4 regions of the Metabacillus sp. cB07 genome follow, and region 1 is predicted to be linked to each of the others. Evidence: riboswitches for the same ligand, from Rfam matches in the RefSeq annotation. Region 1 holds a riboswitch; each other region holds the start of a gene.
The links. Region 1 has a riboswitch for S-adenosylmethionine ahead of JOJ89_RS04685 (MetQ/NlpA family ABC transporter substrate-binding protein). Riboswitches for the same ligand answer to the same signal wherever they lie in the genome.
Positions count from the first base shown of each region.

Region 2: it holds a riboswitch for S-adenosylmethionine, as region 1 does, so the genes downstream of both, JOJ89_RS17975 (methionine ABC transporter ATP-binding protein) here and JOJ89_RS04685 (MetQ/NlpA family ABC transporter substrate-binding protein) in region 1, are expected to answer to the same signal.
Region 3: it holds a riboswitch for S-adenosylmethionine, as region 1 does, so the genes downstream of both, mtnK (S-methyl-5-thioribose kinase) here and JOJ89_RS04685 (MetQ/NlpA family ABC transporter substrate-binding protein) in region 1, are expected to answer to the same signal.
Region 4: it holds a riboswitch for S-adenosylmethionine, as region 1 does, so the genes downstream of both, JOJ89_RS01165 (Na+/H+ antiporter NhaC family protein) here and JOJ89_RS04685 (MetQ/NlpA family ABC transporter substrate-binding protein) in region 1, are expected to answer to the same signal.

Region 1 covers NZ_CP069296.1:925,771-933,518, forward strand. Annotated here, with positions in the region: gene JOJ89_RS04670 (phytoene desaturase family protein) at 15-1,538, shown strand; gene JOJ89_RS04675 (phytoene desaturase family protein) at 1,535-3,010, shown strand; gene JOJ89_RS04680 (phytoene/squalene synthase family protein) at 3,003-3,836, shown strand; SAM riboswitch class I at 3,982-4,088, shown strand; gene JOJ89_RS04685 (MetQ/NlpA family ABC transporter substrate-binding protein) at 4,157-4,972, shown strand; gene JOJ89_RS04690 (protein adenylyltransferase SelO) at 5,100-6,554, shown strand; gene JOJ89_RS04695 (phytoene desaturase family protein) at 6,615-7,748, opposite strand, start outside.
Region 2 covers NZ_CP069296.1:3,499,408-3,507,155, reverse strand. Annotated here, with positions in the region: gene JOJ89_RS17980 (O-acetylhomoserine aminocarboxypropyltransferase/cysteine synthase family protein) at 1-1,277, shown strand, start outside; SAM riboswitch class I at 1,497-1,603, shown strand; gene JOJ89_RS17975 (methionine ABC transporter ATP-binding protein) at 1,732-2,757, shown strand; gene JOJ89_RS17970 (methionine ABC transporter permease) at 2,750-3,406, shown strand; gene JOJ89_RS17965 (MetQ/NlpA family ABC transporter substrate-binding protein) at 3,421-4,248, shown strand; gene JOJ89_RS17960 (carboxymuconolactone decarboxylase family protein) at 5,018-5,389, shown strand; gene JOJ89_RS17955 (YuzK family famiily protein) at 5,586-5,756, shown strand; gene sufC (Fe-S cluster assembly ATPase SufC) at 5,926-6,711, shown strand; gene sufD (Fe-S cluster assembly protein SufD) at 6,729-7,748, shown strand, end outside.
Region 3 covers NZ_CP069296.1:1,494,876-1,502,623, forward strand. Annotated here, with positions in the region: gene JOJ89_RS07465 (methylated-DNA--[protein]-cysteine S-methyltransferase) at 1-305, shown strand, start outside; gene kynA (tryptophan 2,3-dioxygenase) at 567-1,397, shown strand; gene JOJ89_RS07475 (DUF2087 domain-containing protein) at 1,945-2,526, shown strand; gene JOJ89_RS07480 (GNAT family N-acetyltransferase) at 2,537-3,010, shown strand; gene mtnA (S-methyl-5-thioribose-1-phosphate isomerase) at 3,023-4,084, opposite strand; gene mtnK (S-methyl-5-thioribose kinase) at 4,097-5,281, opposite strand; SAM riboswitch class I at 5,413-5,570, opposite strand; gene JOJ89_RS07495 (carbon-nitrogen family hydrolase) at 5,669-6,457, opposite strand; gene JOJ89_RS07500 (pyridoxal phosphate-dependent aminotransferase) at 6,559-7,748, shown strand, end outside.
Region 4 covers NZ_CP069296.1:199,143-206,890, forward strand. Annotated here, with positions in the region: gene JOJ89_RS01145 (ABC transporter ATP-binding protein) at 1-158, shown strand, start outside; gene JOJ89_RS01150 (ABC transporter permease) at 155-1,168, shown strand; gene JOJ89_RS01155 (TetR/AcrR family transcriptional regulator) at 1,223-1,879, shown strand; gene JOJ89_RS01160 (CarD family transcriptional regulator) at 2,476-2,952, opposite strand; gene JOJ89_RS01165 (Na+/H+ antiporter NhaC family protein) at 3,210-4,502, opposite strand; SAM riboswitch class I at 4,627-4,737, opposite strand; gene JOJ89_RS01170 (SMI1/KNR4 family protein) at 4,923-5,411, opposite strand; gene JOJ89_RS01175 (TetR/AcrR family transcriptional regulator) at 5,654-6,280, shown strand; gene JOJ89_RS01180 (GNAT family N-acetyltransferase) at 6,277-7,149, shown strand; gene JOJ89_RS01185 (DUF3889 domain-containing protein) at 7,199-7,516, shown strand; gene JOJ89_RS01190 (GntR family transcriptional regulator) at 7,665-7,748, shown strand, end outside.

The sequences.
Region 1 (7,748 bases):
TAGGAGGAGTAAACATGGCTAAAAAAATCATAGTCATCGGTGCAGGGCCTGGCGGCTTGGCAGCTGCCATGAATTTAGCGAGTCAGGGGTACCAGGTAGACGTATATGAAAAACAGCCATATGTCGGGGGGCGCAATGCTTCCATTGAACTGGACGGCTTCACGTTTGATATGGGGCCGACCTTTTTGAGCATGATCCATATTGCTGAAGAGATTTTTGCTTCAGCCGGGAGAAACCTTCATGATTATATGGACATGATTGAACTTGAAGAAATGTACGAACTGATTTTTGACGATCAGTCCTTAAAAATGACAAAAAATCCGGAAAAAATGGTCGAGAGATTAGAAGAGTTTTCGCCGGGGGACGGCAACGGCTATAACAGGTTCATGAACGATACGCGCAGGAAAATGGCGGCATTGACTCCGATTCTGCAAAGCAAAATGGACCGCTTCAGTCATTACTTGAGCTGGAAGGTCATTAAGGCTCTTCCGCAGCTGACTGTTACGAAATCGCTGTATGATGTTTTATCAGGCTATTTTAAAGACGAAAGAGTCAAATATGCGTTTACGTTTCAGTCTAAATATCTTGGCATGTCCCCATGGGAATGTCCCGGAGCATTTTCAATCCTTTCTTTTATGGAACATGAATACGGAATTTTTCACCCAAGAGGCGGAGTAAACCAGCTGTCAAAAGCAATGGCAGCAGTGCTTAAAGAGCATGGGGGCACGATCCACCTCGGAAAAGGAGTGAAAAAACTGCTGCTCCAAGGCAAGGATGTGAAAGGCGTCATTCTTGAAGACGGAACGACAGCAGCTGCTGATGAAGTCGTCATCAACGGCGATTTCGCCCACGTTATGTCAAATCTCGTTGAACCGGGTACATTAAAGAAATTCTCAAAAGAAAAACTGGAGAAGAAAAAATACTCCTGTTCAACCTTCATGATCTACCTCGGTCTCGATAAAAAATATGATCTGCCTCACCATACAATCGTTTTTTCTGAAGATTATAAGAGAAACGTAGAGGAAATCACGAAAACCCTCAAGCTGTCAGGGGATCCGTCCATCTATATTCAGAATGCGGCTGCAACAGATGATACTCTGGCGCCTGAAGGCAAGTCTGCGCTTTACATACTTGCCCCGGTACCAAACAACTTCAGCAATATTGACTGGGAACAGCATCAGGAAGAGTTCCGGGAACTGGTGTTTGAGACAATTGAACGGAAAACGCAGTTTAAAAACTTGAGAAATCATATTGAAACGGAAAAAATCATTACGCCGAAGAACTGGGAAGAAGACATTCTTGTCTATAAAGGAGCAACCTTTAATTTAGGCCATCAGCTGACACAGATGATGGTGCTCAGACCCCATAACAAATTTGAAGAGCTGAACAACTGCTGGCTTGTCGGAGGAGGAACTCATCCGGGCAGCGGGCTTCCAACCATCCTAGAATCAGCAAGGATCACGACCAATGCCATATTGAACGAAACCAGTCATGCTGTACCAATCAAATCTGAAAAGAAATTGGGGAATGCACTATGAAAATTGCAATAGCGGGCGGCGGCATTGGCGGGCTTATTTCAGCTCTGATGCTCAGGAAAAAAGGATATGAGGTCAGTTTGTTTGAAAAGAGAGACAGACTTGGAGGAAGGCTTGCCTTTACAGAAGAGCAGGGGTACAGGATTGATGAGGGCCCGACAATTGTTCTTTTGCCGGAAATGCTCACATCCATTTTGAATGAAGCAGGAATTAGCCGTGATCAGTACGAATTAATCAATATCAATCCGCTTTATAAACTGCACTTTAAAGACGGGTCTTCGTACACGAAATATAATTCCATTGAACGGCAGATCCAGGAGATAAAGGAGAACTTTCCGGGAAATGAAGAGGGCTTCGTTCAGTTCATGAAAGACATGGAAATCCGCTTCAACCTTGGTAAGGACCAGTTTCTCGAGAAATCCTTTCACGATAAGCGAACGTTCTGGACGCGCAACAACCTGAAAACGCTCGTGCACCTGAAAGCTTATAAATCTGTAAACAACTCGTTAAAAGCCTATTTTCAGGATGAGAGAATCCGGCAGGCCTATTCCCTGCAGACACTTTATATCGGAGGCAATCCGCTTGATTCACCGGCCCTTTATTCGCTCATTTCATTCAGCGAGCATAAGCACGGCATTTATTATCTGAAAGGCGGCTATGCATCCCTAGTTACGGTTCTTGAAAACGCCCTTCTAAATTCTGGCGTAAAGGTGATGAAAAATGCTATTGTTGAAAGAGTAGTAACAAAGGGAGAGCAAGCAGCAGCTCTGATTGTAAACGGAGAAGAAGTCAAGGCGGATGCCTTTGTTTTAAACGGAGACTTTCCAGGCGCATCAAAGATGATTCCAAAGGAGTCAATGCCTGCAAGAAACTATACGGCGTCATCCAGCTGTGTTCTGCTTTACTTCGGACTGGACAAAGTCTACACGGATTCACCTGTGCATCAGTTTTTTATGGGCTCGAATTTTCAGCAGCATATGAAAGAAATCTTTGAAACGAAAGAAGTTCCGTCAGATCCTTCCATCTACGCATTTCATCCTTCTGTAATCGATTCCTCACTTGCACCCGAGGGACACGGCGTTTTATACGCACTTGTGCCGGTGCCATCAGGCAGCTCGATCAACTGGTGGGAACAGGAAGGTTTTGTTGAAAAGGTTATTGATCAGCTTGAAGAAAGAGGATTTCCCGGTCTCAGAAAGTCAATCCAGTGGAAAAAAGTCAGAACACCGGATGACAAAGAAATGGAAGGACTCTTTCAGGGAGGAAGCTTCGGCATCGCTCCGACTTTGTTCCAATCCGGCGTGTTCAGACCGCAGGTTAAACCATCCAAGCTCACAAACGTTTATGCAGCAGGAGCTTCGATCCACCCCGGAGGCGGGATCCCGATCGTTATGCAGGGGGCGAAGCTGATGGTTTCTGCCATCTTATCCGATCATCAAAACAAAGAGAGGGAAGGAGTGAGTCTGAGTGGTTGATTTAAAACAGGCCTATCAGCAATGTGAAGAAGTCATCCGGCATCATTCTAAAACTTTCTATAAAGCTTTTTCGCTTCTGCCTCCTAAAAAAAGAAAAGCAGTGTGGGCTGTATACGCCTTCTGCAGAATCGTCGATGACATCGTAGACGAGGGAGAGAGGCCAAGTGAAGAGTTAATGGAATTCACGGCTGAATTCGACTCTTTTCTAAGAGGGGATTACTCTAAAGATAATTTCATGTGGGTGGCCCTGCACGATACATTCACCAATTACGATATGGATGTGGAAGCCTTCCGGGACATGATTAAAGGCCAGGGAATGGATCTTGTCAAAATCCGCTATCAGTCTATGGAAGAAGTGCTTGATTATTCGTATCACGTTGCAAGCACAGTCGGCCTCATGCTTTTGCCGGTGCTTGCTCCGAAGAAGACAAACGTTCTTCGCGAAGGGGCTATCGCTCTTGGACTCGGCATGCAGCTGACGAACATCCTCAGGGATATCGGAGAAGATCTCGAACGCGGCCGCATTTACGTCCCTGAAGAGGTAATGGCAAAACATAAAATGACCGAATTTGATCTGCAGCAGCAGAAGGTAACCCCTGAATTTATCAGAGTGTGGGAGCATCTTGCCGCAGAAGCGGAAAAGCATTACGATACAGCGATGCTGACTATGCATGAATATCCTTTGCATTCCCGCGCACCTGTGAAAGCTGCCGGACACTTCTACCGTGCAATCCTTAATAAAATCCGCTTGAATGACTACAATGTGTTCGGTGAGCGGAATTTTGTGTCAAGTGAAGAAAAACATGCGATTCTTTCGCAAATCTGATTTTGAACACAGCTCAGCGCTGCACCGTCTTCATCGGGACGGTGCTTTTTGGCAGTCTGTTAATCTCACTATTTTGATTATTCTAAAATAATGATTGACAGAACCCATTACGCAGTATAAGATTACGTTATTCAATTTAATAGCTTGCTTATCAAGAGTGACTGAGGGAACAGGCCCTGCGACGTCCGGCAACCTCCTTAAATGGAACGGTGCTAAATCCTGCAGAATGTCCTTCATTCTGAAAGATAAGTCGTCATACATACGATTCCTCTTTCTGAATGAAGGAGGAATTTTTTTATTCAATCTAGGGGGAAAAAGACATGAAGAAAATGGTGTTGGCATTATTAGTAGCAGGAGCGGGAATCCTGTCTGCGTGCGGCGCAGAAGAAACAAACGGAGAGAAAAAAGAAATTAAAATCGGCGCATCAGCCGGTCCCTACACAGATATGGTGGAACTGGCTATTAAACCCGGTCTTGAAAAAAAGGGATATGAAGTTGAGGTTGTTCAGTTCAACGATTATATTCAGCCCAATAATGCCCTGGGCAATGATGAACTCGATGCCAACCTGTTTCAGCACAAAATTTACATGGAAACATTTGCTGAGCAAAGCAAACTGGAACTTTCGGAAATTATCACAGTGCCGACGGCTCCAATGGGATTGTACTCAGACAAGGTAAAGAAGATTGATGAAGTCAAAGATGGCGCGTCAGTCGCTATTCCGAACGATCCGACGAATGCTGCCAGGGCGCTTCATATTCTGAAGGACGCAGGACTGATTCAGTTAAATGAAGAGGTCAGCCCGCTTCAAGTATCTGAAAAAGATGTGACAGAGAATCCTAAAAAACTGAAGTTCCTTCCGATTGAAGCTGCGCAGCTTCCAAGAGCTGTAGAAGATGCCGACCTATCTGCCGTGCCGGGGAACTTTGCCCTTGCGGCTAAAATGGACCTTGCGGATGCGGTGACTCTGGAGAATATGAATGACGTGCACCGCAATCGTGTTGTGATGAACACAAAAGACGCAGATTCTGAAATCGCCGAAGATATTAGAGCCGTTGTTGAATCAGACGAGTTTGAGAAAGCGATAGACAAAGATTTTAAAGGATTCGGAAAGCCTGAGTGGATGGAAGGGAAATAAATAGAGGAGAATGAAAACAGTCCGTTTTGGGCTGTTTTTTTGCGTCTTTCCTTGAGTATTTCTGCTTCCTCTGAAATAATTGGGTCATAACAAAAGATAACCAACTAAAGAAAGAAAAGGAGACAGGATGAAAAATTCAATCAGCGGATGGAACTTTGACAACAGCTATATGCGTCTTCCGTCACTCTTTTTTGCCAGTCAGAAACCGGCCCCGGCAAGTTCTCCTGAAATTGTGATATTTAATGAAAAACTGGCTGCTTCTCTCGGGCTCAATGCTGACACATTAAAAAAGGATGCGGCCGTTTTTGCAGGAAACCGGATTCCTGATGGTGCAGAGCCGCTTGCACAAGCATACGCAGGTCACCAATTCGGCCATTTTACAATGCTTGGCGACGGCCGTGCGATCCTGATTGGAGAACACCTGACGCCTGATGATAGAAGAATCGATATTCAGCTGAAGGGTGGAGGCAGAACGAAATTCTCCCGGGGAGGTGACGGCCGCGCTGCCCTTGGTCCGATGCTTCGGGAGTACATCATCAGTGAAGCCATGCACGGTCTTGGCATCCCGACGACACGGAGTCTTGCGGTGGTCACAACGGGAGACCCTGTCATCAGGGAATCGTTTTTGCCTGGTGCGGTTCTTACCCGGATCGCTTCTAGCCACATTAGGGTCGGCACCTTCCAGTATGCGGCTAACTGGGGAGGCGTAGAGGATTTGAAGGCCCTTGCCGACTATGCAATCAAGCGGCATGATCCGGAGATTGAAGAAAATGAACACGCCTATCTGTCTTTTTTAAAGAAAGTGATTGACCGGCAGGCTGAACTTATTGCGAAATGGCAGCTTGCAGGATTCATTCACGGTGTCATGAACACCGACAACATGACAATCAGCGGAGAAACCATCGATTACGGACCATGTGCCTTCATGGACGCATATAATCCTGAAACCGTGTTTAGCTCCATAGATGTAAACGGCCGCTATGCATACGGAAACCAGCCTTACATCGGCGGCTGGAATCTTGCAAGGCTGGCTGAATCGCTTTTGCCGCTGCTTCATGAGGATGAGGAAAAGGCGGTTGAGATTGCGCAGGATGCCCTCTCAGGGTACAGTGATTTGTATAAGCAGTACTGGCTTAATGGAATGAGGGACAAGTTGGGCTTGTTTCATCAGGAAGAAGAGGACGAGTCACTCGTTCAGAAATGGCTGAAGATGATGCAGAAGCATCGTGCGGATTACACAAATTCGTTCAGGTCGCTAACGACTGGATCATACGGGGACTCTGCCCTGTTTCAATCAGAGGAGTTTGGAAAGTGGAATCGTCTTTGGCAAGAGAGGCTGGGAAGGCAGCACCAATCAAAAGAGGATTCGCTGCAGTTGATGAAAAACAGCAACCCTGCCGTTATTGCCCGTAATCACCGGGTAGAAGAGGCCCTTGCAGCCGCGGCAGATGGAGATTACAGTGTGACTGAGAGGCTGCTGCGTGTATTGGAAAATCCTTATGCGTACTCCCCGGAACAGGAAGAATACTGCAAGCTTCCTCCAAATGACGATCAGCCTTACAGGACTTATTGCGGGACGTGAGATGATAAAGCGGTGACGAGCTAATAAAAAACTGTTTCCCGTATTCAGGGAAACAGTTTTTTAGCTTCTGTACCTTGAAGCAACAGCCTCTCCGACGTTCAATCCGCTCAGGGTTACCATGGGCGAACCTCCTCCGGGATGGGTGCTGCCGCCGACGAAGGATAGGTTGCGGATGTCTTTTGAAAAATTGGAAGGGCGGAGAAAGGCATCCATTTTTCTGTTGGCTGAAATACCGTAAAGAGCTCCGCGGTATGCTCCAAACGTGTCTGCGATTTCAAGGGGAGTTATGACCCTTTCACAGGCTAGTTGACTCCTGATCTCGAGTCCTTTTGCCTCCAGAATACCATAAATCCGTTCCTTGTAGGCTTCTGCATCGGCAGCAAGCTCGCCCTCTCTTGTAAGAGCGGGGGCATTGACCAAGATGAACAAATTATCTCCTGACGGGGATACGCTTTTGTCCGTATACGAGGAATTGCTGATATAGATGGTCGGTTCGCTGCTGTAGCGATGCTCAGAAAACAGATCACTAAATTCCTCTTTATAATCCTTGGAGAAATAGACATTATGGTGCAGGAGCTCCCCATGTCTTTTTTTCAGGCCGGCCAAAATGACAAATGCAGAGATGGACGGCTGGTAGCTGTCGCGCTTTGAAGCTTTAAATCCCGGACGGTGCTGCTCGTCAACAAGTTCAGGATAAGCCTGAAGCAGGTCGGCATTCATGATGACTTCATCCGCTTGAAAAGATTGTCCGTCTTCAAGCAGAACAGATGATACCTTCTTATTTTTCACTTCGAGCCTGCTTACCTTCGCCCCAAAATGAAACCGCACGCCGAGTGTTTCTGCGGCTGCTTTAAATCCTTCTGCAATTTTCACATTCCCGCCTTCTGCGTAAAAAACGCCCTGGACAAGCTCAAGATAAGCGATCATTGAAAAAGTGGCAGGAGAGATATACGGGGAGGAGCCGATGTATGTCGCATACCGGTCAAACGCCTTTATCAGCTCAGGGTTTTTAAAATATCGGCTGAAAAAGTGATGCATGGACTCGAGCGGACGGACTTTTAGAAGCGCGGTTCCAAGTGAAGGTGAGAGGTAGTCTGCAAACGACTGAAACATTTTTGGGAAAAAGTGCGTTTCAGACAGTTTGTACAATCTTGTAATTTCTTTTAGAAATTCATCATAATGCTGTGCGGCAAA
Region 2 (7,748 bases), 1.6 Mb from region 1:
ATGGAGGGCTTAAGCCTGATCCTGGAACAGGTGCCAGATCTGTTCCGATTTACCAGTCTAATGCATACGTTTTCAATGACACTGAGCACGCTTCAAACTTATTTGCATTAAAAGAACAGGGGTACATTTACACTCGTATACATAATCCGACTTCCTCCGTCCTTGAGGAGCGCATTGCTGAACTAGAAGGCGGTGTCGGAAGTCTTGCAGTAGCAAGCGGTATGGCTGCCATCACCCTTTCGATTCTGAACATTGCCGGTGCCGGCGATGAAATCGTGTCTGCGTCCAGTCTCTACGGGGGGACCTATAATCTTTTCCAGACAACTTTGCCAAAATACGGCATTGAAACCACATTTGTTAATCCGGAGAACCCAGAAAATTTCAGAAGCGCGATCACAGAAAAAACGAAAGCCATTTTTGCCGAGACAATCGGCAACCCGAGTCTTCAAGTGCTTGATATCGAAGCTGTTGCAAAAATTGCTCATGAGGCCGGCATTCCGCTGATTGTAGATAACACATTCGCCACGCCGTATTTGTGCCGTCCCCTTGAACACGGTGCTGATATCGTTGTTCATTCTGCGACAAAGTGGCTGCTTGGAAATGGCACAACGCTTGGCGGCATCATTGTAGATGGAGGGAAATTCGACTGGAACAGCAGAAAATTCCCAGGTTTCACCACACCTGATCCAAGCTATCATAACCTGGTTTATGCGGAAGCCCTTCCGGAAGCAGCTTATATTGTAAAAGCGAGGGTGCAGCTGCTGAGGGATCTTGGGCCTGCTCTAAGCCCGTTTAATGCTTTTCAATTTAACCTCGGTCTTGAAACGCTGCACGTCAGAATGAAAGAGCATATCTCGAATACGAGGAAGGTTGTAGACTATCTGAACGGACATCCTGCAGTGAAATGGGTTCTTTATCCTGAAGATTCAAAGCATCCGGACCAGGCTCTTGCTGAGAAATACTTGCCTGAGGGAGCAGGCGCAGTTGTCGTATTCGGCATTGAAGGCGGACGCGAAGCAGGGGCTAAAGTGATCAACTCTGCAGAGCTGTGGTCACACGTTGCGAATGTAGGGGATGCAAAGAGCCTCATCATCCATCCTGCCAGCACGACACACCAGCAGCTTGACGCTGAGGGCTTAAGAAAATCAGGCGTAACGGAGGATTTAATCAGGCTCTCTGTTGGAATTGAACATATAGACGACCTTCTCGAAGACTTGGAGCAGGCAATTGAGAAGGCTGTCGGCGTAAGGTCACTGACAGAATCGACGGCACGATAAGACAAGGTTATCCTCGTCCAGCTCCAGCGCCTAAATCCTCTGTCAGAACAAATCCGTCAAAAAAGTCAAACCCGGACTTTTTCGCCGGATTCTTATCTGCCTATCGGATCTGACCAAGGCGCTTGCGCTTTTGTTCTTGACACGTACTTTTGTTGCATGATAGAATCACTCTCGTACTATAAACTCACTAAATATACAGTCAATTTAATAAATGTTAGTCTCTTATCCAGAGAGGTGGAGGGAAGTGCCCTATGAAGCCCGGCAACCGTCAACATTGTTGAAAAGGTGCCAATTCACTCAAAGCTTGCAGCTTTGAAAGATGAGAGAAAGGTTTTTTCACATATGCCTTTCTGCTCATTTCTGCAGAAAGGCATTTTTGTTTTCAGAAAAAACATGAAGCAATGCCATATAGAGCAAAATGTTAGTGAGTGGAATTTTGGAAGAAGGTGAATTCATGATTACGCTAAAGGACGTGCGAAAAGTCTTTCAGACGAAGAATGGCCGTGTCACGGCTGTTGATTCCGTCAATCTGGACATAAACAAAGGTGAAATTTTCGGAATTATCGGTTATAGCGGCGCCGGGAAAAGTTCACTTATCCGCCTGCTGAACGGACTTGAAAAACCAACGGAAGGCTCCATTCAGGTGGCAGGCCAGGGCATCGATAAAATCAGCGGCAGCGATCTTAGAAAAGCGCGGCAGGAAATCAGCATGATTTTCCAGCATTTCAATTTGCTTTGGTCAAGAACTGTCCGTGAAAATATTGCGTTTCCGCTTGAGATTGCCGGGATAAAAAGCGAGCAGCGGGCTAAACGGGTAGAAGAGCTGATCAAGCTTGTCGGGCTCGAAGGCCGGGAAGACTCCTATCCTTCCCAGCTGAGCGGAGGGCAAAAGCAGAGGGTCGGAATTGCGAGAGCCCTTGCCAACAATCCAAAAGTCCTGCTATGTGACGAGGCAACATCAGCACTTGACCCGCAGACAACCGATTCCATTCTTGACCTGCTTGTTGACATTAACGAACGGTTAGGACTGACGATTGTTCTGATTACCCACGAAATGCATGTTATCCGAAAAATCTGCCACCGTGTGGCAGTGATGGAAAGCGGAAAAATTGTCGAGCAGGGTGAAGTGCTAGACGTATTCAGAAGGCCTCAGCAGGCCATCACAAAGCGCTTTGTGAAACAAATTACAGAGCCGGACGACACGCAGGAAACAATGGAGCTGATCCTTGAGAAATATAAGCAGGGCATGGTTATTCAGCTGACATTTGTAGGTGACTCAACTGAAAATCCCCTTATTACGAACCTGATCCGGAACCATCCGATTCAGGTGAACATTCTTCAGGGGAAAATTTCGCAGACTCAAAGCGGATCTTACGGTACACTGTTTATCCACATGGACGGCGAACAGGCTGAGCTTGAAAGAGCGATGGCCTACATCCGCAGCCAAGAGGTCGAGGCGGAGGTGATTTCAAATGTTTGAAAACGTGAGATGGGAAAACGTTTGGGAAGCAACCAGTGAAACCTTGTTCATGACTGCCTTTTCCGTGGCAGCGACATTCGTGCTGGGCATCATCCTCGGATTGCTGCTCTTCCTTACATCCAGAGGCGGTATTTGGGAAAACAAGCCGGTTAATGTCATCATATCTGCATTTGTAAACATTTTTAGATCGATTCCGTTTATCCTGCTGATCATTTTGCTGATTCCTTTTACCAAGGCCATTCTTGACACGTTCCTTGGTGCAAAGGCGGCACTGCCGGCATTAATCATCGGAGCTGCTCCGTTTTATGCCCGAATGGTTGAAATTGCACTCCGTGAAATTGATAAAGGAGTCATTGAAGCGGCCAGATCAATGGGTGCTAAAACATCTACGATTATCTGGAAGGTCCTGATTCCTGAATCATCACCTGCTTTAATCTCCGGCATTACAGTAACGGCTATCGCTCTTGTGGGCTACACAGCCATGGCTGGGGTAGTTGGTGCAGGAGGCCTTGGAAATCTTGCCTTTTTGGAAGGCTTCCAGAGGAACAATAATGCTGTAACGATGATTGCAACTATTTTAATATTAGTCATTGTCTTCATAATCCAATTTATTGGAGATTTAATAACATCAAAATTAGATAAACGTTAGGGAGGATATTCACCATGAAAAAATTACTATTAAGTGCTGTTTTTGCTACATCTGCTTTCGCTCTTGCTGCCTGCGGCGGCGGTGACGGTGGCGGAGAGGAAACAAAGACTCTGAAAATCGGAGCATCAAATGTTCCTCACGCTGAAATTTTAGAAGAAGCACAGCCTTTACTTGAAGAAAAGGGAATCGAGCTTGATATCGTTCCTTTCCAGGATTACATTCTGCCGAACAAATCACTTGCAAGTGAAGAAATTGATGCAAACTACTTCCAGCATATCCCGTACCTTGAGTCACAAATGGCTGAAAACAAGGACTATGATTTTGTGAATGCAGGCGGAATCCACATCGAGCCGATCGGTGTATATTCTAAAAAACATAAATCGCTTGAAGATATTCCTGAAGGCGGAACAATCATTATGAGCAACTCTGTTGCTGATCACGGACGCATGCTTTCCCTCCTTGAAAAAGAAGGCCTGATCACAATTAAAGAAGGAGTCGACAAAACAACTGCGACTGTCGACGACATCGATGAAAACAAAAAGAACCTGAAGTTCAAAGCTGATGTAGAAGCAAGCATCCTTCCTCAGGCTTACAACAACGACGAAGGCGATGCTGTTCTGATCAACACGAACTATGCAATCGGCGCAGGACTAAACCCTCAAAAAGATGCAATTGCCCTTGAAGGATCAGATTCACCGTACGTAAATATCATCACTGTCCGCAAAGGCGACGAAAACAAAGAAGAGATCAAAGCGCTTGTAGAAGTTCTTCACTCAGAAGAAATTCAAAAGTTCATCGAAGAAAAATACGAAGGTGCAGTTGTGCCTGTAGACGGTAAATAATTTGCACGGCCTTTGGAAAATCCGAACTGGAATCAGTTCGGGTTTTTTTCTTGTGAAGGCACATCTTAGGTGGGGGAGGTAAAGGATCATACAGATATGACCCTTAAGGCAGATTATAATTTGATGGCACTTATTGCAGAATTTAGAACCATCAAAAGCGGTGATTAGAACACTTTCGTCGTGTCCCCGCACCGAGTTAGTGCTGCTAACTCATGATTAGAACATTTTCGTCGTGTCCCTGCACCAAGTTAGTGCTGCTAACTCATGATTAGAACATTTTCGTCGTGTCCCTGCACCGAGTTAGTGCTGCTAACTCATGATTAGAACACTTTCGTCGTGTCCCCGCACCGAGTTAGTGCTGCTAACCCATGTTTGGAACACTTTCGGCGGGGTCACGATTCACGAGAGCTAAAGGGTCAAGACGAGCGGAGAATGCTTCCTGTTTGTGGCGTCGCTAAACTCCAGTGCACTGCAGCGGAGGGAACTTGACTCCTGCGGGATGAAGAGGGCACTGAAGATCTCGCAAGCGCAGCGAGGAAGCTTCAGGCACTCCCCGCGGAAAGCAAGTTCCCGGAGCGAAAGGGAACGGGTACCACTGCAAAATAAATTAGAAAGAAAATTCCTCCTCAAACAACAATCAATATTATATAGAAGAAAACAGTCACTCCAAACCAAATAAGCTGCTGCTGCATCCTTTATTTTTCCGCATACTCTGGACCCCTTTTCTGCATACTAACGGTGTTGAATCTTAGGAATGGAGCTGAACAGTATGCAGCATTTTGAACCGAGAAACTCAAGCGAAGCAGCTTTGCACGACTACAAAGAAGGCCTTGGCATTTTTACAGAAAAAATGCCTGAACTTGCTCACCTTTATAATGAATTTACACAGGAATGCTTTAAAGAAGGGACTCTCTCCCAAAAAGAAAAGCAGCTGATTGCCCTTGGAATCAGTATTTACTCCCAGGATGAATACTGTATCATTTATCATACGAAGGGCTGCCTTGATCAGGGAGCGAGCGAACAGGAAATTCTCGAAACCGTAGGGGTGACGGCTGCATTCGGCGGAGGAGCCGCCATGAGCCAGTCTGTTACGCTTGTTCAGGAGGAGTGCATCACAGAACTCAACCAGCTGAAACAGTAGCAAACAGAAGGAAACGAGAGCATCTTTTTAAATTCTGCCTGCTTCGAGCAGTGAAGAGCTCTGTATGTATGTCACTCATTCTTATCCCTTCTCAGCAGGTTTGAACTTTTTTACAAGGGGTATTACGATAGTAGTATCGTTTTTACAAAACCTGAGAGGATGATTCATTATCTACGCAAGTCAGCAGAAGCTTGATTTGAATTACACGACTGAAATGGAAAAGGCTCTTATGCAGTCCCACAAAATGGGGTACGCAGTGTACAGCAGAAACCATGAGAAGCGTATGGAAGTAGAAAAGAATCGTGAAGAGGACTATCAGAAAAGCAAACAGCTGTTTGCGGAACTTGACCGGAAAATGAATGGATAGACTATGGATAAAAGGAATCAGCCGCAGGCTGGTTCCTTTTAGGTTGCGGCAAATTGGATCAGCCTCCGAAAAAGTTGTATTCACTTTTCATTTGTTATAAAATTAGAATGAGAATAAATTGAGAATGATTAAATTCAGATCTTATAGATTATTGGAGGTATAAGCAGTTATGGCAGGATCAACATTAGTGATTAAAGATTTACATGTGGAAATCGACGGAAAAGAGATTTTGAAAGGTGTAAACCTTGAAATAAAAGGCGGAGAGTTCCACGCAATCATGGGACCGAATGGTACTGGTAAATCTACGCTTTCATCAGCAATTATGGGGCACCCTAAGTACGAAGTAACAAAAGGCAGCATCACTCTTGACGGTGAAGACGTGCTTGAGATGGAAGTTGATGAGCGCGCACGCGCAGGTCTGTTCCTTGCAATGCAGTATCCAAGCGAAATCAGCGGTGTAACAAATGCGGACTTCCTTCGTTCTTCTATTAATGCACGCAAAGAAGAAGGCGAAGAAATTTCATTAATGAAATTCATCCGCAAAATGGATTCAAACATGGAATTCCTTGAAATGGATCCTGATATGGCACAGCGCTACCTGAACGAAGGTTTTTCTGGCGGTGAGAAAAAACGCAACGAAATTCTTCAATTAATGATGATCGAGCCTAAGATTGCCATTCTTGATGAAATTGACTCAGGACTTGATATCGACGCTCTTAAAGTCGTTTCAAAAGGTATCAACCAAATGCGTTCTGAAGAGTTCGGCTGCCTGATCATCACTCACTATCAGCGCCTGCTTAACTACATCACACCTGATCATGTGCACGTTATGATGCAGGGACGAATTGTAAAATCAGGCGGTCCTGAGCTTTCTCAGCGCCTTGAAGCAGAAGGATATGACTGGATTAAACAAGAGCTTGGCATCGAAGACGAAACTGTTGGTCAAGAAGCGTAAGCGTTAGGGGGATTAAGATGACAGTAGAGACAACATTCAACCATGACTATGTCGCCGGCTTTTCAAAAGAACTTGGCGAACCGGAATGGCTAACAGAACTGCGCTTACAGGCTCTTGCAAAAGCTGAAGACCTTTCTATGCCAAAGCCGGATAAAACAAAGATTGACAAATGGAACTTCACTGAGTTTAAAACTCATGCAGTGAAAAGCGAAAAGCTTACGTCACTTGACAGTCTGCATGAAGAAGTAAAATCTCTTATCGACCTTGAAGAAGAGAACAAAAATCTGTACATCCAGCTTGATACAACACCTGCCTATTCATCTCTGTCACAGGAGCTGAAAGACCAGGGCGTTATCTTTACAGATATTCATACAGCTGCACGCGAGCATTCAGAGCTTGTGCAAAAATACTTCATGACAGATGGCGTTAAAGTAGATGAGCACCGCCTGACAGCATTGAACGCTGCTTTGATGAACGGCGGAGTGTTCGTATATGTGCCTGAAAATGTCGAAGTTGCTGCACCTCTTCAAGCTGTTTATGTTCACGAGAATCCGGCTACGACTCTTTTCAACCATGTAATCGTAGTAGCAGATAACAACAGCTCAGTAACGTATGTTGAGAACTATATTTCTGTAACGGAGACTGAAGGAGCAATTTTCAACATCGTGACAGAAGTTTTCGCAAACTCAAACGCAAAAGTAACGTACGGTGCTGTTGATCACTTGAATAAAGGTGTTACAACATATGTAAACCGCCGCGGAACTGCAGGTCGCGATGGCCGTATCGAGTGGGCTCTCGGCTTGATGAACGACGGAAACACAATTTCTGAGAATACGACAAACCTTATGGGTGACGGATCTTACGGCGACACAAAATCAGTTGTAGTCGGCCGCGGATCGCAAACTCAGAACTTTACGACTAAAGTGATTCACTTCGGAAGAAACTCTGAAGGATATATCTTAAAACACGGTGTAATGAAAGACAGTGCTTCATCTGTCTTCAACGGCATCGGAAAAATCGAGCACGGTGCTTCAAAA
Region 3 (7,748 bases), 570 kb from region 1:
GCACCAGAAAAGACTTCAGCCTGCCTCTGAAGCAAAAGGGAACAGCCTTTCAGGAAAAGGTGTGGCAGGCGCTCACTGAAATTCCTTATGGCACTTCCTGCACGTATCAGGCCATCGCTGTAAAGACAGGCAACCCAAAAGCTGTCCGCGCAGTCGGACAGGCCAACAGAAAAAATAATCTTCCCATCATTGTGCCATGCCACCGGGTAATCGGAGCAAACGGCCGAATGACGGGGTATGCAGGAGCGAATGTTCATTTAAAGCAAGTGCTGCTGGACCTGGAAAAAATACCATATAAAATGTAGGTTTGCTTGTCACTTTTTAGCCTTCGCGACATATCATTTGATAAGGATAAAAAAGTTGCTCAAGGGCAAATTGGAAGGGCGGGCTTAAAATGTGGAAAAGGCCGAATAAACTTGCATTTTATACGAGTCTCCTGACTGCCATGCATGTGCTGACAGAAGAACAGAAAAAGCTGATTTTAACTGATAAGAACAGATAAAGTGAAAAGGAGTTCAAGCGATGAACTCCTTTTGCATGAGGAGAATTGGGGCGGGGGGAAAATCATGAAAGATCCAAAAGACGAAAAAGGGATACATACCGATTTCAGCAGCCGGATGACATACGGGGAATATTTGAGTCTCGGACAGCTGCTTGGCAGTCAGAACCGATTATCTGGCCATCATGATGAAATGCTGTTTATCATTATCCATCAAGTCAGCGAATTATGGATGAAGCTGATTCTGCATGAGCTGCAGGCGAGCATACAGGCAATCGAAGATGGAAACCTGTCGATGGCATTTAAAATGCTTGCCCGCGTCTCAAAAATCCAGTCACAGATTATCGAATCCTGGGACGTGCTTTCTACATTAACGCCGTCTGAATATGTGCAGTTCCGCGACAAGCTTGGCCAGGCTTCAGGATTTCAGTCCCATCAGTACAGACTGATTGAATTTGCCCTCGGCTATAAAACCACGCATGTTCTGGAAATTTACAAAAAAGATGAAGGGCTGCACAGCGAGCTGTCAAAAGCCCTTAACAGCCCAAGCATTTATGATGTTTCAATTCAGGCACTCGCTAAAGCAGGGCTTCCGATTAGAGATGAGATTCTGAGCAGGGATCTTTCTCTGACCTATAAAGGCGATCCTTCAGTAGAGGCAGCCTGGCTCGAAGTATACAGGAATCCCGGCACCTACTGGGACTTGTATGAGCTTGCTGAAAAATTGATCGATATTGAGGACTGGCTTCAGCAATGGCGTTTCCGCCACATGAAAACAGTCGAACGGATCATTGGATTCAAAAAAGGAACAGGCGGATCTTCAGGCGTCACCTATTTAAAAAAAGTACTCGATCACCGTTTTTTTCCTGAACTGTGGGATATCCGGACGAAATTATGATGACATGGGCTCAAGCTGAATGCTTGGGTCTTTTTTTTGTGTGGTTGTGCTGGGGGCAGCTTTTAAGAGCACTTTTGTTTTGTTGGGGGGCAGAGTTTGTGCTGCAAACATTGTTTAAGAGCACTTTTTTCTTGCTGTGAATCAGAGTTTGTGCTGAAAACATTGTTTAAGAGCACTTTCGTCTTGTTGCGGATCAGAGTTTGTGCTGCAAACATCGTTTAAGAACACTTTATTCTTGCTGTGAATTAGAGTTTGTGTTGCAAACATTGTTTAAGAACACTTTCGCCCCTGTGCCAGTCAGAGTTCGTGTTGTAAACAACAGTTAAGAATACTTTCACCACTGTGCTAGTCAGGGTTAGTGTTGTAAAAGTCGCTTAAGAACGAAAACGTATTCGCGACAATCTGAGTTTGTGCTGCAAACATCCCATAACAGCAATTACCCCCTCCCAGGCAAAGCGCCAGTTTTTCAAAACCGAGATTGACAGAAATATCTAATTCGATTATCATCTAATTAGATAATAATCGAATTAGATGGAGGGGAACAACTATACAGCTCAGCAAACTTGTCACATTTCACAAAGTAATGGGAGATGCCACACGCATCCGCATTCTGGCTCTTTTGGCGAAAAGCCCTAAAAACGGGCAGGCGCTGGCCGGAATACTGGGTTTGACGCCGCCTACCATCACACATCATTTAGCGAAACTAAGGGAGACAGGCGTTGTCACTGAAAAACGGGTAAAAAACACCGTCTATTTTCAGGTGAACGAAAAGCTGCTGCAGCAGCTTTCACTTGGGATGATGGAAATTGTCACTGGAAAAGGGGAGCTTGAGATGAATCAGGAAAAAACGGGTGAACATGCGAGAATTCTGGGGAACTATTTAACAAAAGATGGAAAATTAAAAACCATTCCGCCGCAGCGGAAAAGAAGGCTTATTGTTTTATATCACTTGGCTAAAGAATTTGAGCCGGGAAGAAAATATCCGGAAAAAGAGATCAATGACATCATAAAAAAATACCACGAAGATTTTGCGACGATCAGGCGGGAATTTATAGTGAATCATATGATGTACCGCGAGAACAGCATCTATGAACTGAACCCTAAAGAGCTTTGGGCGAAGATTGAATAGGGGGCATTGTATGCTGACATTTGTACCGGTGCAGGACAAGCATCTCCTTGATGCAGAACTCTGTATCATGAACTCAAATCCTGCGTATAACTTAATTTCTGAAGACAGGGAAATGCTTAATAAGCAGGACATAGCAGAAGACAGGGAAGAAGGGAAAGCAGTCAGTGCCAAACGATTTTTAATCATGGACGGCGATTTTCCTGCAGGCATATTCGAATATTGCCCGCTTAATCCGAGTGATAAAAAACCATGGATTGGCTTGTTTATTCTTCACCGTTCTTATCATGGAAAAGGGTATGCCGCTGCAGCATATGAGACAGCAGAAAAGCTGCTTCTGGATGAAGGGTTCTCTGAAATGAGGCTTGGAGTCCTGACCGAAAATGAGCGGGGGAGGAAGTTTTGGATCAAGATGGGGTATTCTGCTTTTAAAGAGGGAGTGCACAAAGGCAAGCCCATCATCCACTTCACAAAACAAATCAAGTAGAGCCGGATGGCTCTACTTTTTGGCTTGTTGGAAGAGGTTTTTTATTTCCAGCAGGTAGTCTCCGGATAAAACGCCTTCCTCTGTGATAATGCCGGTTATTAGTTCATGAGGCGTTACATCAAATGCGGGATTAAATACCTGCACTCCTTCAGGTGCAACGCGGCAGCCCGCTATGTGAGTGATTTCTGCAGCATCACGCTCTTCTATTGGAATGTCTGCTCCGCTGCCTGTTGCAGGATCAAAGGTCGAAAGAGGTGCAGCTACATAGAACGGAATCTGGAAAGCATGTGCAAGAAGGGCAAGGCCGTAGGTGCCGATTTTATTGGCTGTATCTCCATTTGCAGCAATCCGGTCAGCACCGACAATGATGGCTGAGATCTGTTTTGTGCGGATCGTATGCGCAGCCATACTGTCTGTAATCAGCGTTACATCAACGCCTGCCTCCATAAGCTCCCATGCTGTCAGCCTTGATCCCTGCAGCACAGGACGTGTTTCACAGGCGTATACACGCAAAGGGATGCCTTTTTCTTTTGCCAGGTAAAAAGGCGAGAGAGCCGTTCCGTATCTTGCTGTGGCAATAGAGCCTGCATTGCATATGGTCATAACAGCGTCGCCTTCATTAAAAAGAGGCAGAGCATGCTCGCCGATTTTCCTGCACGTTTCTTCATCTTCAACCTGTATTTGTATCGCTTCATGCAGCAGAACTGTTTTTGCTTCTTCTGCAGATATGGCATGCTGCACACTGTTTTTCAAGCGGCTGAGAGCCCAGAAAAGGTTGACGGCAGTCGGCCTTGAACTGGCAAGATAATCATGATCGCGGGAAAGCCATTTTTGAAATTTCGAAATATCATCTGTTTCATAGTTTTTTGCCGCGAGCGCGAGCCCGAAAGCAGCTGCAATGCCGATTGCAGGGGCTCCGCGCACTTTAAGGGTTTTAATGGCATCCCACACATCCTCAACCGTTTCGAGGTGAAGATATTCCGTCGCAGCAGGCAGTTTCTGCTGATCAAGAAGGCGGATATAGGATTCTTTCCATTCGACAGAACGGGGTATGATCGATTGCTGGTATGTCATGGTGAATGCTCCTTATCTGACAGGTACTTGTTTGAAATAGTCTGCAATTTGTGCAGGTGTTTTGATGCTGCTGCGGTGCTTGACAAGTTTCTTTCCGAGTTCGAGCGCGCGGATTTTAGCTTCAATCTTTCTGTCATGCGGCTCTATTAAATCAAGGTCTGCAACGTGCGCCAGCCCTATGGTCCTTCTGATGATTTCCACACCTGCAAAGCCAACCGCATCTTCAAATGTTTTTTCCAGGATGAAGGAAAGATAGCCGTCGATTCCTGTGTAAACTTCAAGGCCGTCTTTCTCCCATGCTTTAGAAAACTCCTCGGCAAATACAGTCCACGCCGTTTCAATATGATCCAGGAGGACCTGCTGTTTTGCTTCCTCGCGTGAAATGGCATTCATTAATAAATTTGCCGTGAAATGCCCGTAGTCAAAACCAATTGGACCATAGTAAGCAAATTCCGGATCGATGACTTTTGTCGTTTCATCATCTGCAAAAATACTGCCCGTATGAAGATCTCCGTGAACAAGAGTCTCGGCTTCTGTTAAAAATTTATGCTTCAGCTTGGCAACTTCAAGCTTCAGTTCCGTGTCGTTCCAAATGGCTTCTGCTGCAGGTCTCAGTTCATCTTCAAAACTGTTTGATTCCACATCAAAAAAGGGATCTGTAAAAACGAAATCTTCCGTTATTTTACAGAGCTCAGGGTTTGAAAACTGCTTTACCAGATGCTTTTTTGTCTGCGGATTTAAAGCGAAATCCGAGCTGTAGAAAAGGGTTTTTCCGAGAAATTCACCAATGTGGCGCCCAAGAAGTGGGAATTCTTTGCCTCCGATCAAACCGGCGCGTGCAATCTGAAGATGGGATAGGTCCTCCATGGCTGTAATGGCAAGTGTTTCATCTGAGTAATAAATCTTCGGCACGTATTCTCCTGCCGTTTCAGACTGCTTGAGCATGGCGCTGCTTTCAATTCTTGCGCGGTCAAGCGTAAGCGGCCAGCTCTCGCCAATAACCTTTGCATATGGAAGAGCCTGTTTAATGATCAGGCCTTTATTTGTTTGATCGGTAATGCGGAAAACGAGATTTAAGTTGCCGTCTCCTATTTCCGTGCAGGAAAGCACGCTTTTTTCCTCAAATAATCCGAGCCTGAGGGCAAGTGTGACGGCAGCGCTTTCTGTTAATGGTTCATAAGATTGATAGTTTGACATGGAATTCTTCCTCCGGTTTCATATGGACTTTTACTGCCAGCAGCAAGAACATGTCGTCTGAGAAAGAGACTATGTACATGTAAAAAAGCCTCTTTCACAGGGAAAGAGGCTTGAAGGCGCAGGCTTCGCACCTCTTATCTGCCAGAAAGATGTCTTTCTGCTGGAATTAGCACCGTGCCTTGTGGAAGAAGTCTTCCGGCGCAAAAAGCTGCGCCCCATTTCGCAATGGTATTACGGTCGGTTGCTGGGCATCATAGGGCCAAATCCCTCCGCCTGCTCTTGATAAGAGATTATATTAGGTTTTGTTTTCAAATAATTCACAATTGATCACTTGTTCTGAATGTTAACAGGTTTTAAAGAAAAATGTCAATGCTTTTTTTTAGAAAGTTACAAATAAAAATGCGGAAGTCTGTCTTCAAAAACGGGAATTTGCTTTCGGATTTCTTTTACCTTTTCCAGGTCGATTTCTGCTGTAAGAACGGCTTCCTCTGTCCCTGCTTCAGCAAGAATTTCTCCCCATGGATCAATGATCATGGAATGGCCGGCAAATACATTTTTCGGATCAGCACCGGACCTGTTGCACGCCACAACATAGCACTGATTTTCAATCGCGCGGCTGATCAGCATGGTTTTCCAGTGATGAAGTCTCGGAAGCGGCCACTCTGCGACAACGAACAGGATCTCAGCTCCATTAACGGTATGAGCGCGGATCCATTCTGGAAAACGAATGTCATAGCAAATGACTCCGGCACTTTGAATTCCTTCAAGCTTAAAAAGCCCTTTTTCTGTGCCGCCATTTAGATATAAGTGTTCATCCATCAGTTTGAAAAGGTGCAATTTGCTGTATTCGTGCAAGAGTTCACCCTGTCTGTCAAACACGTACATGGTGTTCGTTACCCCTGCCTCTGTCCTTTTAGCCACAGACCCTGCTATGATATTAACCGAGCAGTTTTTTGAAAGTCCGCTCATCAGAGAGGGGGTGCGTTTTCCTTCATCATCTGCGAGCACATCAAGACGTGTCAGGTCATATCCGGTCGTCCATAACTCCGGCAGTACAATCACATCAGGTTTGTCGCTAAGCATGATGGATTTCATCTTTTCTTCCACTGCTGCAATGTTTTCGTCCGGTTTTCCGAAAGCAATGTCTGTCTGAAGGCAGGCGATTTTAAGTTTCATATGCGTCATCTCCGCTAAAAAATATTTTCCTTTACAAGCTGACTATAACAATATATGATTTTTCACTAGAATTTCAAGAATTTTCATAAGAAGGTGCAAAGATGAAAAAGTTCGAGCAATCAGCGCTATTAAATAATCTTCCAAAACAATTTTTTGCAGGTCTCGTTGCAAAAGTTAACACAAGTATTGAGGCCGGACATGATGTCATTAATCTTGGCCAGGGGAATCCGGATCAGCCGACGCCGCCTCATATTGTAAAAGCCCTGCAGGAAGCAGCAGGCAAACCGGACTATCACAAATATTCCCCGTTCAGAGGACAGCGTTTTTTGAAAACGGCGATAACAGAATTTTATCAAAGGGAATATGGCGTTACACTGGATCCTGACACAGAAGTGGCGATTCTATTTGGGGGAAAGGCAGGTCTTGTCGAAATTCCGCAGTGTCTCCTTAATCCCGGTGAGACGGTTCTTGTTCCCGACCCGGGCTATCCCGATTATTGGTCAGGCGTAGAGCTTGCGAGGGCCCGTATGGAATATATGCCTCTTTTGAAGGAAAATGAGTTTTTGCCTGACTATTCCAAGCTCTCTGAAAAAGCGAAGGCGGATGCTAAGCTCATGTTTTTAAACTATCCGAACAACCCTACAGGGGCAGTTGCAAGCCGGAGCTTTTTCGATGACACGGTTGCGTTTGCTGAAGAAAATGACATTTGCGTCGTGCATGATTTTGCCTATGGAGCAATTGGCTTTGACGGCAAAAAGCCGGTCAGCTTTCTTGAATCCGAGGGAGCAAAAGAGACTGGAATTGAAATTTATACGCTGTCTAAGACGTATAATATGGCAGGGTGGAGGATCGGGTTTGCAGTCGGCAATAAAAGCGTCATAGAGTCGATTAATCTTTTCCAGGATCACATGTTTGTCAGTGTGTTCAGCGGAATACAGGAAGCAGCAGCTGCTGCTCTTCTTGCCCCGCAGGATTGCGTCAGCGAGCTTGTCGCACGCTATGAAAGCAGGCGTGCGGCGTTTATAGACGCACTGAACGGCACCGGCTGGAAAGTGGAGGCTCCTCCGGGATCATTCTTTGCTTGGCTGCCTGTACCCGGGGGATTCACATCGGAATCATTCGCTGACTATCTGCTGGAACACGCTCATGTTTGCGTGGCGCCGGGCATTGGATTCGGGACGTTCGGTGAGGGGTATGTCCGTGCGGGACTTTTAACCTCTGAAGAGAGATTGAGAGAAGCAGCTGAAAGAATAAAATCTTTAAATCTCTTTTCACAGTCAGTTGACAGCTG
Region 4 (7,748 bases), 730 kb from region 1:
CTACGCATGTGATGGATGAAGCAGAAAAATGCGGCAGAATCGGTTTTGTGAGAGATGGAAAGCTTATTGCAGCGGGTACGCCAGAAGAACTGAAAAGCGAAGCAAAAACGGCGACCATAGAAGGGGCATTTTTAGCATACGGAGGTGAGCGAAAATGAGAGTGATGGCCATTGTGATCAGAATCATTCAGCAGTTTTTCCGCGATAAGCGGACACTTGCGCTTATGCTTGTGGCGCCCCTGTTTATCTTGACGCTGATGCACTTTATTTTTGACAGTGAAGCCTATACACCGAAAATCGGAGTGCATGGAGCTCCTGAACAGCTTGTCGCTGCTTTGGAGAAAAATGGCGCAGAGGTGGAGGAGTTCAGCAAAAATGCAGGCAAAGACTACATCGAAGAGAAAGATCTTGATGCATTTCTTGGTGTTGATCAAGGGAAACAGGAGATATTGGTTGAGGGATCAGATCCAAGCGTCAGTAAGTCTGTACTCGGGCTGATACAAAAAAGCGCACAGCCCGGACAGCAAGGGAAGGCAGACATTTCATACGTGCATGGATCAGAGGAAATGTCTTCTTTTGATTACATTGGTCCGGTTCTAATTGGTGTCTTTATTTTCTTCTTTGTCTTTTTAATTTCAGGTGTTTCGTTTCTGCGCGAACGCACAAGCGGGACACTCGACCGGATTATGGCAACGCCGCTTAAACGCTATGAGCTTGTCCTTGGTTATGTGATAGGGTTTGGTATCTTTACAACCTTTCAGGCGATCCTGATTTCCGCTTTCTCGATCAGTGTTCTGGATATGATGATGGAAGGCTCTTACTTTTACGTGCTTCTCATAACCTTCTTGCTTGCCATGACCTCTTTGACGCTCGGCACGCTCCTTTCTGCGTTTGCCGGCAATGAGCTGCAGATGTTTCAGTTCATTCCGCTGATCATCGTCCCGCAGGTGTTCTTTTCAGGTCTGTTTAAGCTGGAAACGATGGCGGAGTGGCTTCAGGCCGTCAGTTACGCTATGCCTCTGAAATATGGTGCCGATGCTCTGCAGGAAATCATGATCAGGGGAAATGGCTGGGAGCATATTGCGAATGATGTATATGTGCTGCTTGGATTTGCCGTTTTATTTCTTGTTCTGAACATCTTTGCTTTGAAAAAAGTGAGAAGACTGTAGTGACTGCTCATTTTCAGATATAATTAATGTATTGATGAATGAGGAGTTTTTTAAATGAGTGAACACTTTTCCATTGAAGAGCTATTGAGGCTGACCGATGAAGATGTGAAAATGAGCGATAAACAGAAAAAGGTCGTGGAAGCGGCCATTGAAATATTTGCCGATAAAGGATTTGCAGCTGCATCAACAAGTGAAATTGCGAAGAAAGCCGGTGTCGCAGAGGGCACAATCTTCAGGCATTATCAGACGAAAAAGGATCTGCTGTTTGCAATCGTAAAGCCAACGATCACCAAATTTGCAGCTCCGTTTCTCGTGAAGAACTTTATCGGAGAGATTTCTAAGCAAAAGCATGAAGATCCCGAGCAGCTCATGCGATTTATCCTGGAGAACCGGTATGAATTTGTGAAAAAAAATCAGCCTGTCGTAAAAATTCTTCTTCAGGAAGTATTCTTTCACGAAGAATTTAGAGGGGAAATCAGAAAAGTTATTGAAACACACGCCATGGAAAAGCTGAAGGAGCTTATCGTTTTCTTTCAGGAAAAAGGGGAAATGGTTAAAATGCCGCCTGAAACGGTGCTGAGGATGATTGTGACCAGCATTATGGGCTTTTTGTTTGCAAGGTTTATTCTTCTTCCGGATTTGGATTGGGATGATGAGGCGGAAAAAGAATATACCATTCAGTTTCTGCTGTATGGATTAATGAAAAAATAAAAAGAGGCTGGGACAAAACCCTCCTCTGAACTGAAAAAGCCGGTGACATTTTACGAGGAGTAAAATGTCACCGGCTTTTATACTTTTTAAATTAAAATATGAAAATTCACTGCCAACCACTAAGGCAGCAGGGTGAATTCCTGAATAACACAGAAAAAGGTGAATTATTCGAAGCCCAGCCTCTTTTATATTTGACCATATGGTGTTACCAATTCGATTATCTTTTTTACATTAAGAAGAAAAAATCACCATTCAATATTGATTATTTTTTTCTGGAAATAACCGGACTGGATACTATTTTGTATACCTAAAACAATGAAAGCCCTACCTCTCTTTCATCCTTACGGCTCCTTGTCCGCGCCAGTGTGAGTCAGGATTGCAAAAATAACTATTTTATCGAGTTTTTTGATGAAACTTCAAACGTTCGTAAAAGAAATTAAAAAAATAGAAATGGATTAGATTGCAGAAATAACAAAAGAGGTGAATGCTCTAATAGTGAGCTGAAGAAGTGGGCTGTTTTTGAAAAGATTTGCTTTTAATAATAATCACATTCCCGTAAGATTCAGGAAGTTGTAAGACATTATCTATAATCAGCCTTAACAGAAACTATTTATTTGATGATCAGTGATTCCTTTAATGACTCCCAGTTCACTAATCAAAAATTCATGTGCGCTATCCAGCATTTTTTTTTCGCTTGTATTAAGTGCTTTTTCTTTCTTCATACGCATTAAATCACGTATAACTTCAGCACCTTCTTGTATGTTGCCGGTTTTAATTTTGTCCGTGTTCACTTTATACCTTTGTTTCCACGACAGTAATCTATCTGATTCTCCATGCTGAAAAATGTGTATGATGTGCTTTAATGCAAGTATGTCAGTAACTGGGCGTATACGTGAACTCAGTATTTTATCCGTAGGAATCATGACTTGCATATTGCCTATTAACATATTTATGACATAATATTGCTGGTTTTTCCCTGATATTTCCTTATCTTCTATAGCTTTAATGATACCGACTCCGTGCATTGGATAAACAATGTTATCGCCAATTTGAAACAAATAATCCACCTCCATATATGGTAACCTTCTAAAGCTTAACATATAGATTATTTTTTATCAAATTTTTAATGATATCATAAATTTATTTTTGGTGTCAACTACTTTTTCCTTTGAAGATCAAAAAAAGAAAATGCAGCAGGAAACGTGTCGGATTACCAATAAAGGGAAGGTGGATTTTCCTGCGAATATCAAAAAAAGCATACTAATTTCTATGCAAATTAGTATGCTGATTGATATATGATTTACCGTGTTATTTAGGACGCTGTTTTTTCTTACGCTGCTTTTCTTTTAAACCGCGGAAACTGTATCAAAATCGCCACAATACCACATAGAGCAATCAGTACCGGATAAAAGGAGTACGGCAGAATGCTTGTCGGGGAGATGGAAGCAAATTCAGCCGCTGAAAGGATCTGCGCACCGTATGGGATCAGTCCCTGGATGCTGCATGAGAAGATATCGAGAAGACTTGCTGATTTACGTTTATCGATTTCATACTTGTCCGCCATATCTTTGGCAAGAGGGCCCGTTGCAATAATCGAGATTGTGTTGTTTGCCGTTGCAAGGTTCGTAGAGCTGACAAGGCCCGCAATCGCAAATTCTGCCCCTCTTTTAGAAGAAATACGCTTCGTCATGGTTTCAAGAATGAAGTGAATGCCGCCGTTTCGCTTGATCAGCTCTACCATACCGCCAATCAGGAGCGAAAGAATGACAAGCTCAGCCATTCCCATGATGCCGTCTGTTATTTTCTGCAGAAACGCTGTTAGTGTGTAGCTTCCGTCTGCCATTCCAATAACTCCGCCGAGGATAATGCCTCCTGCTAAAACAGCAATGACATTTACTCCAAGCAGTGCTGCTGCAAGAACCCCGATGTATGGAAGCATTTTTACCCAGCTGTACGCTTCAGGTGTAACTGGTGCCTGTCCGCCCAGTGTGATGACGACAAGCACAATGCACGTAATAATGGCTGCGGGCAGCACGATAAAGAAATTTGCTTTGAATTTGTCCCGCATTTCTGTTTGCTGTGTTCGGACAGCTGCAATAGTTGTATCCGAGATGAACGACAAGTTATCTCCGAACATGGCCCCGCCAATAATGGCACCCATTGCAAGAGCCACTGAAATGTCTGCCTCTGTACTTATTCCGACTCCAATCGGAGCAAGAGCGGCAATCGTACCTGTAGAGGTACCCATCGCAAGCGAGATAAACGCGCCGATGATGAACAGCCCTGCAATCAGCAGGCTCTGAGGCAGGAAGGACAGTGCCAGGTTAACCGTCGACTCAACGGCGCCCATTCCTTTTGCCACTTCCGAAAAAGCACCCGCAAGAATAAAGATAAAGACCATGATCATTAAGTCAGGGTGTCCCGCTCCTTTTGAGAAACTCTCCACTTTTGATGTGAAGCTTTCTTTCCGGTTCATGATAAGGGCTGCTGCTGCGGCAACAAGGATTGCCACAAGGATCGGCATTTTATAGAAGTCTCCTGTGATGATGCCCGATCCCACAAATAGTCCGATGAAAATAACGAGGGGCAAAAGTGCCCAGCCGTTAGCTTTTGTCTTCATAATAACCACCTTTCGTTTCTTCCGTAATCATAGTGTTCCGCTCTCTGCAGATAAAAACTGACTGCATAAAAAAAGATCTCTTCTTGATAACAAGAAGAGATCCTATATCCGGAATGGAAATAAGCTCTTCTCATTTTTCAAGCGCATGGCTTGCTGGAATTGGCACAGCACTCACAAGGATTGCGAGTCCGCTGCCGAGGCATCACAGGGCCAGTCCCTCTGCCTCTCTTAATAAGAAGATGATATGTGTGTTTTAAAAAATACCTTTACTACATTAAGGGGTTGCGGTGCAAAAGTCAAATGGCAGATTTAACTCGAGTTAAGATCTAAATTATTTTAATTTTTTGTTAATGATGCAATGTGGAAATAAAGAAGTGGAAAAAGTGCCGATACAATTCCGTATCGGCACTTTTTCTATTTATTTCATTTTAACCAGAATAATTCACCTTCAAATTTAATTAGTTTTTCTATAAACTCTTCAAAGGTCATTTTAAGGTTTTGTGGAGGATTGCTAGTATCAATGTCCTCATACAATAAATAATCTTTTTCCCCTCTTTCAACTTTTTGTTCGTCTATTAAAAAATATCCTACATCTGCGTATCTAATTACACAAAAGTATTTTTCCGGAATTAGATGAGAAATAGAGAGAGTTTCTTGTATTATTTCCTTTAAACTATGGACAAAAATGCCACTCCCCCAATCATCAGTGAATATTCTTCCACCATTATGTAAGGTCAAAAACGTCTTATAGTCATCCGGTAAATCAAATTTAAACTCATTTATTTCTTGTAATGAAGCGGGTTCAAAAAACAAACATTTCTTATCTGCTGCCGTACCATCATTTAAATGAATTCGAAATCTACCATCTCCATCTAGATTCGCTTTCAAAGATTCCAAAGTCTCTATGATCATTTTCCACCTCAAAAAGGTAATATTTATTCCGCCAAGGAGTAACAATTTGTTGATGCATTTCTCTTCGAAGGGCGTATAAATTTATCATATCATTATTTCCTCCTCTTTCCAGCGGTCTTATATGATGCACATTCAAAAGCAGTTTTTACTCGATCTATAATCAAAATTGTTTGAATTTTTCACTGTGTATGGAATAATATGGACTATATAGTCGGTTTTAAAAAAAGAAGGGCGGGCTGCAAATGGCTCCAATTGTATCAGAGGAATATAAGGAGAAGAAGAAGCGGCATATTCTGGACAGCTCTCTGAAGGCATTCGGGGAAAAAGGATTTCAGCTGGCCACCATCGATGACATTGTAGCTGAATCCGGATTGAGCAAAGGAGCCATCTATAACTATTTCAAAAGCAAGGAAGACATTTATCTGCAGCTGATGCAAAGGAAGACGGAAGAGAATATAGCAGGGTTAAAAGAACGTTTCCGTAAAAAGGAAACGGCCGAAGAGAAACTCAGACAGTTCTTCAAAAACTATCTGGAGATCAAGCTTTCACCGGACTGGCAGCGGATGATCGGGGTTCACCTTGAGTTTTGGATTCATTCAGGACGGGATGAAGAGCTGAAACGGGTGATGACCGCACGGTATGAAGAGGTTTACCGGACGCTGCTGATGGAGGTTTTGCAGGAAGGAATTGATCAGCTGGAATTCCGGCCGGATGCGGATCCCGCTATTATCTCGTCATTGGTATGGGGAACAATTGACGGCACCTGCCTTCATTATTCTGTCATCGGAAACGATTATCCGTTCCGGGAACAGATGAAGACACTTGAAGAAATGGTGTTTATGTACGTAAGAAAAGGGGAGAGAGAATGATTACATGTAAACGGCTGTCCCAATGTACACTTCAAGATGCACTGATTGCATGGAACAAGGGGTTTGAAGGCTATGATTTTGATATGACTCTCACACTTGAAGCCTTTCTGAACAGACTTGTATTTGAGAATCTTTCACCCGCGCTGTCCATTGTGGCTTTTGACGGAACCGAACCCGTCGGACTGATCTTAAACGGCGTCAGGTCCATTGACGGCAAAAACGTCTCCTGGAACGGAGGCACCGGAGTTGCCCCTGCATTCCGAAGCAAAGGCGTCGGGAAAAAGATGATGGAAGAAGTCCTGTCCATCTATGAAAAAGAAGGAGTCCACACGGCTACACTTGAAGCACTTTCGCATAATGACCGGGCAATCAAGCTGTACGAGAAGATGGGATATCAGACGGCAGATCAGCTTGTTCACCTCGGATATTCGGCTCCATTGACACTCGATCCGCCCGCTCTAACGCATGATATTCACTGGAAAAAGCCGCATAATTTAGCGGAGCACTCTTTTTGCAGCAGGCTGATTCCATGGCAGGTGCAGTGGCAGAACATTCGTGACGGTGAAGCGCTGCTTGCGGTTGAGAACGGAAAAACGATTGGCTATGCCCTTTCAAAACGCAAATACGACGAGGAAGGAAAGCTTTCCGGGATTCTCCTGTTTCAGTGCGAAGCTCACCCTGAGCATGAAAACAAAGAAGATGTCCTTAAATCTCTGCTGCACGAAGCATTTGCGTTTTCAAATAAAGCTGACGTCAGCAGGACAGCCGTGAATTTCCCGAGAGCTCATTCTGTCTGCGGCATTCTTGAAGACGAGGGATTCATCGTAAAAGCAGAGCAGGTCTTTATGGTAAAAGAGATGACTGCATAAAGTTCAGTCCTCTGCAGACCCTATGAGAAAAAGAAAGCGGGTGCTGCACATGAACCGGATTCTTATTCTTCTGCTCCTTTGTCTTCCGGCCGTTCTTGTTCAGGGACAGACTCAAGCCTCGGCTGAAGCTCACGTTCAGTCGTACGAAGAGTACGGAAGAGTAGCTATGAAAAAAACGATGGAAAAATACCCCGGTGCACAGATCACCGATTATCTTCATGTCGGGAAGAAGACAAAAGGCATCATCTCAACAGAAACCTTCAAGCTTGTTCTTAAGGAGCGGGGCAAAACGTTTGAGATTTTCGTCTATGTGGAGTACAGCGAAAAGACGAAAAAGGTAACGAACGTAACATTCAAAGACGCATAAAAGAAACGGATGGCAAATGCCTCCGTTTCTTTTTTTGCCTATTTATTGAAAAAGTTTACAAATAAGTTTGACAATGATTGCCAATGAGATATATAGTTAATTACATAAGTAACTAACCAATGAACAGACAGGAAGAGGGGTCAGTCACATGAATCCATTTTTAGACACTGACAGGCCGATATTTCAGCAGATTGCAGAACAGGTTGAAGACGATATCATCAATGGCTTAGTG